2 regions of the Serratia montpellierensis genome follow, and region 1 is predicted to be linked to the other one. Evidence: predicted binding sites of a transcription regulator. Region 1 holds the regulator's gene; the other holds the start of a gene.

Region 1 (7,181 bases):
TGAACCAAAACATAAGGGAAATTAATAATTAACCCAGCAAAGCGTCCGGTTTAGCGAGCGGCAAACCAGCTGCCGCGCACCTGATGGCGGTGCCAAATCCAACCCAGCGCCACGCCGCGCAACGTCAGAAACACCGCCAGCGCCAGCCAAAGCCCGTGGTTGCCAAGCAGCGGCACGCTGAACAGCGCCACGCCATATCCTGCCGCGGCCACCGCCATGCTGTTACGCATCTCGGCGCCGCGCGTGGCGCCGATAAACATGCCGTCCAGCAAATAGCACCACACCCCGACCAGCGGCAGAATGACCTGCCACGGTAAATAGTGGGCGGCCAACGCACGCAGCTCCGGTAAGGAGGTCAACGCCGCCACGATCTGCTGGCCTGGTGTATGCCATCACCGGCCGAAGGCCAACGCGACCAACCCCGCCTGCCTGCAGGCCGCGTGCCACACCTTACGCAGTTGGCTGTCGTCCCGGGCACCGTAGGCGTGGCCCGAATGGGCCTCCACCGCATAAGCGAAGCCGTCGAGCGCATAGGCGGTAAACGTCAGCAGGTTCATCAACACCGCGTTAACCGCCACCACGTCGCTCCCCAGGCGAGCGCCGAAAATGGTCAGCGATGCGAAGCACAGTTGCAGCAACAGTGAACGCAACATGATGTCGCGGTTAAGCGCCAGCAGCCGACGCAGATCGCCACGCCAGGCCTGACGCAGCATCGGCAGGGTGATACCGCGCAGGCGCATTACCCGCCACGCCAGCCACAGGCCAAGCAAGAACGTGGCATATTCGGCGATGGCGGTTGCCGCCGCCGCCCCTCGCACGTTCCAGCCCAGGCCCATCACCAGCCAGATATCCAGCACGATGTTCAGCAGGTTGCCGACGATCAGCAGGATCACCGGCGCCCGCACGTACTGCACGCCGAGCAGCCAGCCCAGCAGCACCAGATTAGCCAGCGCCGCCGGCGCACTCAGCCAGCGGATTTCAAGAAAACGCCGCGCCTGTTCCAGCACCTCGCCATTACCACCGACGATCCGCAGCGCCAGTTCGATCAGCGGGTAGCGCAGCAGGACGATCGCCGCCCCGGCCAGCAGCGCCAGCAGCAGCGGCTGCATAAAGGCGCGCGCCAGCGCCTGCGGGTTCTGTGCCCCCAGCGCCTGCGCCGCCAGGCCGGTGGTGCTCATGCGCAGGAACAACAGCAGCATGAACAGGAAGCTGGTCGCCACCGCGCCGATCGCGACGCCCCCCAGATAGATCGGGCTGTCGAGGTGGCCGATCACCGCGGTGTCCACCAGCCCGAGCAGCGGTACGGTGATATTGGAGAAAATCATCGGCAAAGCCAGGCGCCACAGGGCTTTATCGGTGTCGCTGGTGAAGACGGAAATCAAGCGCATGATGAAATGTTCCCGTAGCAGTGGCGAAGGACAAGGTCAGAAACAAAAACGCCCCAGAACAGGGGCGATTGATACAAGGGGTGGCACTGAGGGTGCGGCGATTAGATCCAGTCGCCGTTGCGTATCACGCCGACCGCCAGCCCTTCGATAGTGAAATTCTGCTGGCGCAGATCGACCACGATCGGTTGGAATTCGTTGTTCTCCGGCAGCAACTCGACCACGTTGCCGTGTTTTTTCAGGCGTTTGACCGTCACTTCGTCTTCGATGCGTGCCACCACGACCTGGCCGTTGCGCACGTCTTGCGTTTTGTGCACCGCCAGCAGATCGCCGTCCAGAATGCCGATGTCGCGCATCGACATGCCGTTCACCCGCAGCAGGAAATCGGCGCTCGGCTTAAACAGGGAAGGATCCACCTGGTAGTGCCCTTCGATGTGCTGCTGCGCCAACAGCGGCTCGCCGGCGGCGACGCGGCCGATCAGCGGCAGCCCCTCTTCTTCTTCCATCAGCAGGCGGATACCGCGCGACGCACCGGAGACGATTTCGATCACGCCTTTGCGTGCCAGCGCCTTCAGGTGCTCTTCGGCGGCGTTAGGCGAACGGAACCCCAGACGCATCGCGATCTCGGCACGCGTTGGCGGCATGCCCGTTTGCGAAATATGATCGCGAATCAGATCGTAGACCTCTTGCTGTCTGGTAGTTAGTGCTTTCATTCCGCCCCCTGTTTGTTTATACAGTCTTGCTGTGAGTATATACAGGTAAGCGCGGATTGGGAACCGAAGAATAAATAAAAATCAGTCAGTAGGCGCCTTTCGTCAGCCAAAATGCTGCCACAAGACCGTGCCCCAAACGAACAGCGCCAGTACGATCGCCAGCGACACCGCCGCCGACCCCATGTCCTTGGCCCGTCCGGACAGCTCATGGTGTTCGCTGCCGATGCGATCCACCACCGCCTCGATCGCGCTGTTCAGGATCTCGACGATCATCACCAGCGCTACCGATCCGATCAATAAAATGCGCGCTATCGCACCCACATCCAGCCAGACTGCCAGTATGATAGCCAAGAGGGTGACCACCAGTTCCTGTCGGAACGCCGCCTCGTGTTGCCAGGCGGCGGAAAGCCCTTTATAGGAATAGCCGGCGGCCTTGATGATGCGGGTCAGTCCGGTTGCTTGGTTTGCCATGTTTTCGTGCCTTTCTCAGAGGTCGGTCATAATAACAAGAGTCTAGAACAGTCCGCGCTGACGGCTCTCGGTTTTCGAACACCACAGATCTGCTACCCGGTTTCTGGTATGCTTGCGGCGCATTGCTAACAAGAGGCTTCACGTTGTTTATGTCAGGTTGGCGTAAAATTTATTATAAAATATTGAATTTACCACTTAAATTGTTGGTAAGAAGTAAGGTCATCCCTTCAGATCCGGTTACCGAGCTAGGGTTGGATCCCTCACGGCCGATTTTGTATGTTTTACCTTACAATTCCAAGGCGGATTTGCTGACGCTGCGCACCCAGTGCCTGGCGCAGGATCTGCCCGATCCGCTCAACTCGCTGGAGATCGACGGCACCGTGCTGCCGAGCTACGTGTTCATTCACGACGGCCCGCGCGTGTTCCGCTACTACACCCCGAAAGAAGAGTCGGTAAAGCTGTTCCACGACTATCTGGATCTGCATCGCAGCAATCCGGATCTCGACATTCAGATGCTTCCGGTTTCGGTCATGTTCGGCCGCTCGCCGGGCCGCGAAGGCCACGGCACGCCGCACCTGCGTCTGTTGAACGGCGTGCAGAAATTCTTCGCCGTGCTGTGGCTCGGCCGCGACAGCTTCGTGCGTTTCTCCAACACCGTTTCGCTGCGCCGCATGGCGACCGAACACGGCACGGATAAAACCATCGCGCAGAAACTGGCGCGCGTGGCACGCATGCACTTCTCGCGTCAGCGCCTGGCCGCGGTAGGCCCGAGCCTGCCGGCCCGTCAGGATCTGTTCAACAAGCTGTTGGCGTCCAAAGCGATCGAAAAAGCGGTCGAGGACGAAGCGCGCAGCAAGAAGATCTCGCACGAGAAGGCCCAACAGAACGCCATCGCGCTGATGGAAGAGATCGCCGCCGATTTCTCCTACGAAACCGTGCGCCTGTCCGACCGCGTGCTGAGCTGGACCTGGAACCGGCTGTATCAGGGCATCAACGTCACCAACGCCGAACGCGTGCGCCAGCTGGCGCAGGACGGCCACGAGATCGTCTACGTGCCCTGCCACCGCAGCCACATGGATTATCTGCTGCTGTCCTACGTGCTGTATCACCAGGGCCTGGTGCCGCCGCACATCGCCGCCGGCATCAACCTCAACTTCTGGCCGGCGGGTCCGATCTTCCGCCGCCTGGGCGCGTTCTTCATCCGCCGCACCTTCAAGGGCAACAAGCTGTACTCGACGGTGTTCCGCGAATACCTCGGCGAGCTGTTCACCCGCGGTTACTCGGTGGAATACTTCGTGGAAGGCGGCCGTTCCCGCACCGGGCGTCTGCTGGAGCCGAAGACCGGCACCCTGTCGATGACCATTCAGGCGATGCTGCGCGGCGGTGCCCGTCCGATCACGCTGGTGCCGATCTACATCGGCTACGAGCACGTGATGGAAGTGGGCACCTATGCCAAAGAGCTGCGTGGCGCCACCAAGGAAAAAGAGAGCCTGCTGCAGATGCTGCGCGGCCTGCGCAAGCTGCGCAATCTGGGCCAGGGTTATGTCAACTTTGGCGAGCCGCTGCCGTTGACCGCTTACCTCAACCAGCACGTGCCGCAGTGGCGCGAGTCTATCGATCCGATCGAGGCTCAGCGCCCAAGCTGGCTGACGCCGACGGTCAACGATCTGGCCGGCCAGATCATGGTGCGCATCAACAACGCCGCCGCGGCCAACGCCATGAACCTGTGCTCCACCGCGCTGCTGGCCTCGCGCCAGCGTTCGCTGACCCGCGAACAATTGCTCGAGCAGCTCGAGTGCTACCTGCAGCTGATGCGCAATGCGCCTTACGCGCATGACGTCACCGTACCGACGCAAACGCCGGACGAGCTGCTGGATCACGCGCTGAACATGAACAAGTTCGAGGTGGAAAAGGACAACATCGGCGACATCATCATTCTGCCGCGCGAGCAGGCGGTGCTGATGACCTATTACCGCAACAACATCCACCACCTGCTGGTGTTGCCGTCGCTGATCGCCAGCATTGTGATGCATCATCGCCGGGTGTCGCGCACCGAGCTGCTGCGCCAGATCGGCATGATCTACCCGATGCTGAAAGCCGAGCTGTTCCTGCATAACGATAAGGAACAGCTGTCGGAAGTGCTGCGGCCGATGATCGACGAGCTGATCCGTCAACAGCTGATCTGCGACAAAGGCGACGAGCTGGTGCTGAACCCGGCGCGCATTCGCCCGCTGCAGCTGCTGGCCGCCGGGGTGCGCGAAACCCTGCAACGCTACGCCATCACTATGTCGATCCTCAGCGCCAACCCGAGCATCAACCGCGGCGCGCTGGAGAAAGAGAGCCGCATCATGGCGCAACGTCTGTCGGTGCTGCACGGCATCAACGCGCCGGAGTTCTTCGACAAGGCGGTGTTCTCCACCCTGGTGGCGACGCTGCGCGAAGAAGGCTATATCAACGACAGCGGCGATGCGATCCGCGAACACACCCTCGAGGTGTACAACATGCTGAGCGATCTGATCACGCCGGAAATCAAGCTGACCATCGAAAGCGTCAACATGCCGGAAGAGACCAACGTTCTGCCGCAAGCCGATGCGGAAGAAGAGCAAGACGAGTGATTTCGTCCGGCGCGGAAACACAAAAGGCACCCCGAGGGGTGCCTTTTTTCTTGCTGCAGGAAACCGTTACGCCGGCAGATAGCTCAGCGCGATGCCGATAAACACCACCAGTCCGACATAGTTGTTCTGCAGGAAGGCCTTGAAGCAGGCTTCGCGCTCACGCCCGGCGATCTGTTTCTGCTGGTGAATGAACAGCGCGCCTGCCAGCAGCAGCGACCAGTAAAACGCCCCGCCGAGCTGCGCCAGATAACCGACCCACACCAGCAGCAGCAGCGTCGCGAACTGCAGCAGCCCGACGATCAGCTTGTCATAACGCCCGAACAGGATAGCGGTGGATTTGATGCCAATCTTCAGGTCATCGTCGCGGTCGACCATCGCATACAGCGTGTCGTAGGCCACCGTCCAGCAGATGTTGGCCAGCAGCAGCAGCCAGCAGCTGAGCGGCAGCGATTCGCTGACCGCCGCATAGCCCATCGGAATGCCCCAGCCAAACGCGGCGCCCAGCACGAACTGCGGCAGGTTGGTCACCCGCTTCATGAACGGATACACCCAGGCCAGCGCCAGCGCCGCCAGCGACAGCCAGATGGTCATCGCGTTCAGCGTCAATACCAGGCAGAACGAGATCAGCACCAGCACCACGAACAGCACTTTGGCCTCTTTGGCGCTCACCCGGCCGCTCGGCATCGGCCGCCCGGCGGTGCGTTTCACATAGCCGTCCACCGCGCGATCGGCGTAATCATTCACCACGCAGCCAGCGGCGCGCATCAGGAACACGCCGAGCACGAACACCAGTAAAATCGACAGCGGCGGCACGCCTTTCCCGGCCAGCCACAGCGCCCACAGCGTCGGCCACAGCAGCAACAGCGTGCCGATCGGTTTATCAATGCGCATCAAATGGCTGTAAGCCCGCCATTTACTTTGAGTCACGCTTCCCTCCAAGGTCTTGCTCTCCTCTCTTATGCAGGAACCGCTGAATACAGCGGTGAAGCCGGTAAAAACAGTTCGGTCAGCAACAGCGGTTTGCCCGCCAGCCGCAGCCGTGAACGGCGTGCCCACAGCGCGTCCTGTCGGCCGATATGGATATAGTCGCGGGTCAGATCGCCGCTGCTGAACAGGTAGCGCCCCAGCGGCAGCGTGCCCAGATCCACCAGCGCCTGGTCAGGGCCGGTCAGCGTATTTTCCGGGATCACCGTGCGCCCCAGCAGCCAGGGCTGGTCGTCACCCAGCAGCACCACTTCGCGCAGCCAGTAGCGCGGGCTGTTTGGCAAGTGCTTCGCCTCGTCGCCCAGCGCCTCGCGCGTGACGAAGCATTCGCGCTGCGGTTCGACGCGCACCTGGGCGCAATGGCGTTCAAATCGGCGGGTCATGGAGCCTAACTCCATCAGCCAATCGCTGACGGCGGCGGGCGCCGGAGGATCCTGTTCGGACAACCACTCCAGCGGCGGCAGGATGGAATCCCTGATGCCAGACATTGCTTTACTCCTCGCCTGAACCACAGCCGGTACGGCGCGCCAGACGATACAAACTGTTAACAGGCCCCCATTGTAGCGCAGAAATACGAAAGCGGCAGGCTGATTCGTGGCGAAAACGGCAGGCGCATCAGCCGGAAAAACCGGGGGGCTGTCATCTTTTTGCCATCCGCATTCTCTATCTTCATCTCCCGGCACGCTGACGATTCTGTGATCGCCCGCAAAGTTTCAGCTTCCTCGCGTTGTGTTATCTACGCGCGTAGATACTCTGACACCGCAGCGTTGAATCGCCATGCGTCCGACATGATTTGTCGGCACACCTTTGTTGCCGGCACCAGGGAAACCATCTTTAACCGCGCCCCTCCAGGCGCAGAACAAAAGAGGATAGCACTGCCATGAGCGAAACAACGCTTGCCCCTTCACAGACCGCCGACGCCGCGCTGGCGGCCGATGAACGCCTGGCGACCAAAGAGGGGCGCAGCCAATTTTGGCGCGCCACCTTCTCCTGCTGGCTCGGCACCGCGATGG
Region 2 (7,181 bases), on a different contig from region 1:
TAGACCGCCTGACCCGTCTCAGCAACAGTGACTGGATGACGTTGAAAAAGCAGATTGAGCAGCATGAGTTACGGATTGTCAGCCTGCATGTCCCTACCTCATGGCAGGCGCTGTCAGAGAAAGATCCTTCACAGGCGGACCCGATCACCCGTGCAGTAATAACCGCCATCAATAACATGCTAATCGACCTGATGGCCGCGATGTCACATAAGGACTGGTTGAGTCGCCGCCAACGGCAAAAGCAGGGAATTGAACGGGCGCATACGTTGGGTAGATACCGGGGAAAGCAGGCAGATCAGGAACGACATCAGAAAGTCCTGTACTACCGACAGATTAAGAAACTGAGCATCCGAGAAACAGCAGACGCGACAGGCTACAGTACTTCCCAAGTTTGTCGCATTCAGGCCTTCTATAAAGAAGTTGAGACTGATTAAAAAGCAGCCTTAATGTACAATAATTTTCGATATCCAAACTGACCCCATGAACAATCAATGAGTTAGAGGTGAAAGATGATTTCATACAAAAAAATCATACCTGCTCTTGTCATATTCGCTCTATCTAATGCTGTGGCATATGCGAATGATTTCGACAAATCAAATGAAGCGATGGCAATTTCAGCAATAGGTTTTTCTGGCTCAAATGCTCGTGTTGCACATGATGTTTGTGGGGCAACCAATGAGATAATTGATAAATATAAAAAACAAATAAAAGACTCATTAACTAGAACATTAAAGTATGAACAGTCAGGATTCGATACGCATTGGGATAATGGTTGGAAAAATGCTGATTTTTTGGTTAAGTCATTAAGTAATGATGAAGCCTATAAAAAAGAATATTGCCGAGAGGTTTTAGATGGAATTAATAATCCTGAAATGAATTAAGGATTATTCCTTATTCGGGGTTCTACGCCGGAACCCCAGATTTTTCCGTCCGCTAAAATTATCCCGGTTGAGCAGCTTTATACCGTCAGCTCGCAGTGGACCATCAGGGGAAATGTGGCGGTACAGCGTTTGTCGGGTTATCCCAAGCTCCTGGCATAACGTACTGACTTTCGTCTCTGGCCGTCCCATTGATGCCATTACCAGTCGCAATTTTATTGGCGTCATTTTGTAAGGCCGTCCGCCGTTCCTCCCGTGGGCTCTTGCTGAGGCAAGGCCTGCCGCTGTTCTTTGCGGCGTTGTACGCAGCAGAGACCGACGGCCGCGCGCGACTGGCTCGACACCCGCTTAGCCCCGCCCTCTGGTCAAATGCAGGCTGACGTGTACAGCCTGCAGGCAGAGGATTTCGTCTGGCAACCGGTATCGCCCGCCGTCGGCGCCGTTCGCAATGACAATCCCTCACTCATCCTGCCCATCGATACGCCAACGGTCTGAGTGCCGCATTATCCACAGTTTTGGTGGATATCATGTGTGCAAACACACGTGAAGAACGCCAAAAGCTGCAGGAAAAATCGCTCAGAAAATTATTATATTACGCGGGAAAGCGCGATCCGCAGGGGGATTGGGGGTTGCACGCGTTCGCGTTTTGTTTATGCTTAACTGTATAAATATACAGTTTGGTTATGATTATGCTGAGCAATTCAAGATTGTATGCTTTTTCACCAGGTGAACCCCTGACGTTACCGCTGTTTGCCGATCGCGTGGCCTGCGGCTTTCCTTCCCCGGCGCAGGACTACGTCGAAGGCCGGCTGGACATCGGCAAGCTGCTGGTGCGGCACCCGAACGCCACCTATTTCGTGCGCGCCAGCGGCGAATCGATGATCGACGGCAACATTCGTGACGGCGATCTGCTGATCGTCGACAGCGCCTTGACGCCGGAGCACGGCAATATCGTGATCGCCGCGGTGGATGGCGAATTCACCGTCAAAAAACTGCAGCGTCACCCCGATGTGCGGCTGTTGCCGATGAACCCCGCCTACGCGCCGATCGTGTTCGACGACGAGGCGCAGCTGGAGATCTTCGGCGTGGTGACCTTTATCGTCTACGCGGCGCGGTGACTTCGGCATTTTTTTTTCACTTTTTTCTGCCCGATCTTTTTATTGGCGTGACCTCTCTACTGAGTTTCCAGTTCATTACACTCAGGGGAATCCTTCATGGCCATAAAAAACAAGAACGGCGCAGGGCGTACGTTCACATCAGCCAAACGTACCGCCGGGAAGCGGGTCGCTATCGGGGTAGGGTGCGCATTATCGGGCATGCTCACCTCCGCGATGGCGGCGCCCGGTGCGTCGGTGCCACCGGCGGCGGTCGAACAGTCCGCTATCCTGTCCTTCGCCATTCCCGCCGGTGACCTGGCGCCCGCCTTGCAGACGGCGGCCGCTAAGGCCGGCGTGATAGTGATTTTCACGCCCGAACAGACGCGTGGAAAAAACACTGCGGGCCTGCAGGGGCATTATCGCCTCACCGACGCGTTCGATACGCTGTTGGCGGGCAGCGGATTGCGCGCTCAGCAAACCGCACAGGGATATCGGTTGGTCGACGCCGGGCCGGTTCAGCCGTTGACGATACCGGAACTGTCGGTGGTCGGCGGTTTGTCCGACAGCGTCGCCGCCGGCCGTTCGGTGTTGGATAAAGAAGACATCGAACGCGTGCAGGCAGACAATATCGCCAGTTTGCTTGATCGCTTGCCTGGCGTAGGGATGGCGGGCTCGCCACGCCCGGGCGGCCAAAGCCTGAATATCTGGGGCATGGGGGACATGGAAGATGTGAAGGTGGTGCTGGACGGGGCGCCGAAGGGATTTGAGAAATATCGGCAGGGCTCGGTATTCATTGAACCCGAACTGCTGAAAAAGGTTGAGGTCGATAAGGGGCCGCATAACCTGTTGAACGGCAATGGCGGCTTTGGCGGGACCATTACGCTGGAGACCAAAGATGCTGGGGACATGCTGCTGCCGGGCGAAGATTTTGGCGGCTTGCTGAAGTACAGCTACCATACCAACGATCGCCAGGGTATTTACAGCGGTGCGTTGTACGGCCGTACGCCGGAAGGATCCGCCGACGGTTTGATCTACATGAGCAAGCGTGACGGCGGCAACCTGAAGCGGCCGGACGGCACGCGCTTTGCCTATTCCGCCAACGATCAGGCTTCCTACCTGTTAAAAACCAATATTTATCTGAGCGAGGCGCAAACGCTGACGCTGTCGGCGATGCGATCCGATTCCGATGGCTGGCAGCCTTTTGCCGCCAAGCGGGACGATATCGCCGCGCCCAGCCAGGCGGATATCGATAAATATGGCCGGGAAGAAGCGTGGCGCCGCATTCTGGTGTATCGCGACCAGACAGACACCAATTACTCGGTGAAATGGAATCTGGCGCCGGAAACGCAGCCGTTGCTGAATCTGACGCTGTCTTATGCCTATTCGAAGACAGAACAGCATGACAAGCGGCCGGATTCCGCTTCAAAGTCCAGCTATCTCGGTACGCTGGGCAATGAAAGCTGGGTGAACTATACCGATCGGCAGTTTGACGTCAGCAATGAAAGCCGTTTCGCCAGCGGGCCGCTGGATCACAAGCTGTTGCTCGGCGCGCGTTGGCATAAACATCAGCGCGATACCCTGATGTATTACCCCCCGCAGGTGAAAAACGCCAGTTACAACTACGGTTATTTCCAGCCGTACTACATGCCGGCGGGCGAACAGGAAACCCGCAGCGTTTATCTGCAGGATGCGGTCAGCTTCGGCAGCCTGACCGTGACGCCGGGCGTGCGTTACGATCATGTGACCAACACCGGGCAACCGAACCGGGCACCGCGCTATAACGACAGCGATCCAAGCGCGGGCCATGATTACAGCAGCGTGACCTATACCGGCTGGTCGCCGCATTTGGGCGTGATGTGGAAAGCGACGTCGAATCTGTCCCTGTTTGCCGACGTCAGCCGCACCTGGCGCGCACCGGTGATTGACGAACAGTATGAAGTGCAATCCGCCGCATCCAGCGTGCCCGGTACCAGCCGCGGCCTGCAGGTGGAACGCATGACGGGCGTTCGTCTCGGCGCGGTGCTGGACTTCAACGATGTGTTGATGGCGCGAGACAGCCTGCAGATCCGCACTACGTTGTTCCGCAATCGCGGCAAGGACGAGATTTTCTATCGTCGTGGCGTGTTGTGCGACGCCGCACGGCAGGGGGGCCAATGTGGGCAACCGTTGTCGAACTATCGCAACTTGCCGGGCTATACCATTGAGGGCGTGGAGCTCGAATCGTTTTATGACAGCGAAAGCCTGTTCGGCAGCCTGTCGTTCTCCTCGATTCGCGGCAAACGCGACGCTTCACCACGTGATCCGTGGGGCAGCGAAACCTGGATTGCCGAAATTCCACCCGTTACGGCACACGCGATGCTGGGCATGAAAGTGCCGCAGTGGGACATGGCCTTCGGCTGGACCGGCGATTTTGTGCGTAAACAGGATCGTTCACCGGCCGACGGCGATCCGATGGCCGTTGTCTGGGCGCTGCCGAAAACCTCGGGTTATGCATTGCACGGCCTGTTCGCCTCGTGGCAGCCCAGCGGTTTGCAGGGCTTCGAAGCTCGCGTCGCGGTGGACAACCTGTTCAACCGCGATTATTACCCTTACCTGGGCGAATCGGTGTCCGGCGTAGGGCGCAACATCAAGTTTAGCGTTAGCCAACGTTTCTGAATATCCTGCTGACAGGGGCCATTTCGGCCCCTTTTCACGTTTCCTCCCCCCGTATTTCCCTACTTTTTCGCCGTTTATAAATCATCAGCAATCGCTTGACACAGAAGTTACAATTTTAAAATAATAATAATTATCATTTTCAATCTCATTATCAATTGGTGTCACCGAATGGCGAGGAAAGAGGCCGCGGCAGCCAACGGGTTTGCTCAACAGCTTTACCTTGAGCATCACAGTTGGCTATGCCATTGGCTGCGACAGAAGGTTGGGTGTGCGCATCACGCCGAAGACCTGGCGCAGGATACTTTCATCAGTATTTTACTGAGCCCGCAGTTGCTCGCCATTCGGCAACCACGCCCCTTCCTGGCGACCGTAGCGCGCCGGCTGGTGGCGAATTATTACCGGCGTAAAACAATCGAAGAGAGCTATCTGCAGGCCTTGAGCGAGTTGCCGGCGATCGAGGCGCCCTCGCCGGAGGTTCGTCAACAAACCCTCGAAATGCTCGAACAGTTGGATCAGGCGTTGGACGGATTGCCGGCGCACGTCCGCGAGGCTTTCCTGTTGGCGCACCTGCAGGGCATGCGTTATTGCGACATCGCTGAACGTTTACGGGTGTCGACCAGCTCGGTGAAACAATATCTGCAGCGCGCTAATTTGCACTGTTTCTTTGCATTGGCGGCGTAACGGCAGGTGCGGAACCCATGATGGAATCGGATATCGATCGGCAGAGCGCGCGTGAGGCCGCCGCGTGGTTAACGCAGCTGATGTCGGAAGAGGCAAGCGACGCGGATAGGGAAAACTGGCGGCGTTGGTATCAGGCGAAACCGGAAAATGAACGCGCCTGGCGGCATATCGCCGCGTTTTCATCCCGTTTTTCTCTGCTTAACGGGGCGGCGGCGCAGCGTAGTCTGTCGCAGTTACCGAACCCGCAACGTCGTCGGTTGCTGAGAAGCCTGGCGGCCATCGGCGTGGTGGGGACGGTTGGTGTCGGTTCGGGCGCGCTGCCATGGCGCCCCTGGCTGGCGGATTACCGTACGGCGGTGGGGGAGCAGCAAACCGTCGCGTTGGCGGATGGCGCGCAGTTGATGCTGAACACGCAAACGGCGGTCAACGTCAGCCGTCAGCAGGCCACATTGCTGGAAGGCGAAATGATGGTGAATCTGCCGCCGGAAAGCGGTGCGTTGACGGTGAGATTGCCGCAGGGCGAGATCATGGTGCAGGCTGCTCGCTTCAGCATTCGCCTGTGGGAAACTTACAGTGATATCGCCGTTTATCTTGGTCGGGTCACGATCCTTTCACCGGCGCATCGGAACGCGGTGCTCAACGCCGGTCAGGGCGGCAGATTAAGCCGGCAAGGCATTGGCGAACCGTATCGCGTGACGCAAGAGCCCGGTTGGCGGCAAGGCATGCTGCTGGCCGACAACATGCGGCTGGACGACTTCCTGATGGAACTGGGGCGTTATCGTCAGGGCGTTATTCGCTGCCGGCCGGAGGTCGCCGGCCTGAGGCTCTCCGGTGCGTTCCCGCTGGCTGACCCCGAGCGCGTCATCGCGGCACTGCCCGGCGCGTTGCCGGTTAGGGTAAATATGCTGTCAAAATACTTCATCACCGTATCCTAAAGTTTTTTACTCTGCCATTAGGGTATTTCCTTTTCTATTGACCTGTTCTTTCTCGTTACCTGCCCGGTGCCGCGTGCCTAAACGACCTTTCTGACATACCCCGACTGCCGTTGACCGCTGCGTACGTTGGTCTGTTTTGCGCTTAACCTGAGTACCGTTTTCTATGTTCAATCACAACGTATTATCTGGCGATTTCTCTTTACCCCCTACAGGCGGGCGATGGCGCTGGGCTACCGCCAATGTGTTGGCGTTGGGTCTGCATGGTGCGTTGTTGCTTGGCCTTGGTTATCACCTGGTGCCACCGTTGCTGCCCGCGGCGCAACCGATGGTGTTGATGATGGTTGCCGAGCAGGCTGAATCGACACCCAACACGGAGCCGATGCCAACCGGTGTGCGCCAGGTACAGGCGGTGGCGCAACGGCAGGTAAATCGGGAACCGGAGGCGGCGATGCCTCCGCTGATTCATGCGCCGCGTGCAACGGAGCGGCAGAGCAAGGCCAAAGGGCAACGGAACGACCCCATCAAACCGAAGACGGAACCGCCGCGCCCAAGGCAAGAGGAACAGGAAAAAATGGCGTCTGCAAACTCAATAGCATCAAGTACCAGCGCGCCGCCGTCTCTGGACGGAAAGCGTGTTGCCGCGCCGCAAACCAGCGTGGCGTCGCAGCTTAGCCAGGATGCCTCGGTCTGGAGCGGCCTGCTGTTGGCGCATTTGAGCCGCTTCAAACGTTATCCCGCCCTGGCGGTACGCCAACAGCGCCAAGGTGTGGTTCAGGTTGCCGTGACGCTGGATCGGCAGGGAAACGTGCTGGGCGTGAAGCTATTGCGATCGAGTGGCGTTGCTTCGCTCGATCGGGAGGCGCTTCAGTTACCGCAGCGCGCTTCTCCACTTCCCGCACCCGGCAATGAGATCGCAGCGGGGCAGCGGGAATTCA

Evidence for each region. The regulator LexA, encoded in region 1, represses DNA repair genes until DNA is damaged. The targets are predictions, from matches to a motif close to TNCTGTATGTACATACAGNA.
Region 2: the regulator LexA is predicted to act here: its motif matches at 1,537-1,556, upstream of umuD (translesion error-prone DNA polymerase V autoproteolytic subunit).

Annotation. Positions count from the first base shown of each region.
Region 1 covers NZ_VOSN01000021.1:254,056-261,236, forward strand. The annotation lists partial or broken gene dinF (MATE family efflux transporter DinF) at 51-1,388, opposite strand; gene lexA (transcriptional repressor LexA) at 1,490-2,098, opposite strand; gene FUU19_RS21840 (diacylglycerol kinase) at 2,201-2,569, opposite strand; gene plsB (glycerol-3-phosphate 1-O-acyltransferase PlsB) at 2,719-5,184, shown strand; gene ubiA (4-hydroxybenzoate octaprenyltransferase) at 5,251-6,123, opposite strand; gene ubiC (chorismate lyase) at 6,141-6,656, opposite strand; gene FUU19_RS21860 (MFS transporter) at 7,049-7,181, shown strand, end outside.
Region 2 covers NZ_VOSN01000013.1:723,236-730,416, reverse strand. The annotation lists partial or broken gene FUU19_RS15280 (recombinase family protein) at 1-434, shown strand, start outside; gene FUU19_RS15275 (hypothetical protein) at 510-881, shown strand; partial or broken gene FUU19_RS24765 (SOS response-associated peptidase family protein) at 1,194-1,373, shown strand; gene umuD (translesion error-prone DNA polymerase V autoproteolytic subunit) at 1,562-1,996, shown strand; gene FUU19_RS15260 (TonB-dependent receptor) at 2,093-4,630, shown strand; gene FUU19_RS15255 (sigma-70 family RNA polymerase sigma factor) at 4,799-5,311, shown strand; gene FUU19_RS15250 (FecR domain-containing protein) at 5,329-6,246, shown strand; gene FUU19_RS15245 (energy transducer TonB) at 6,410-7,181, shown strand, end outside.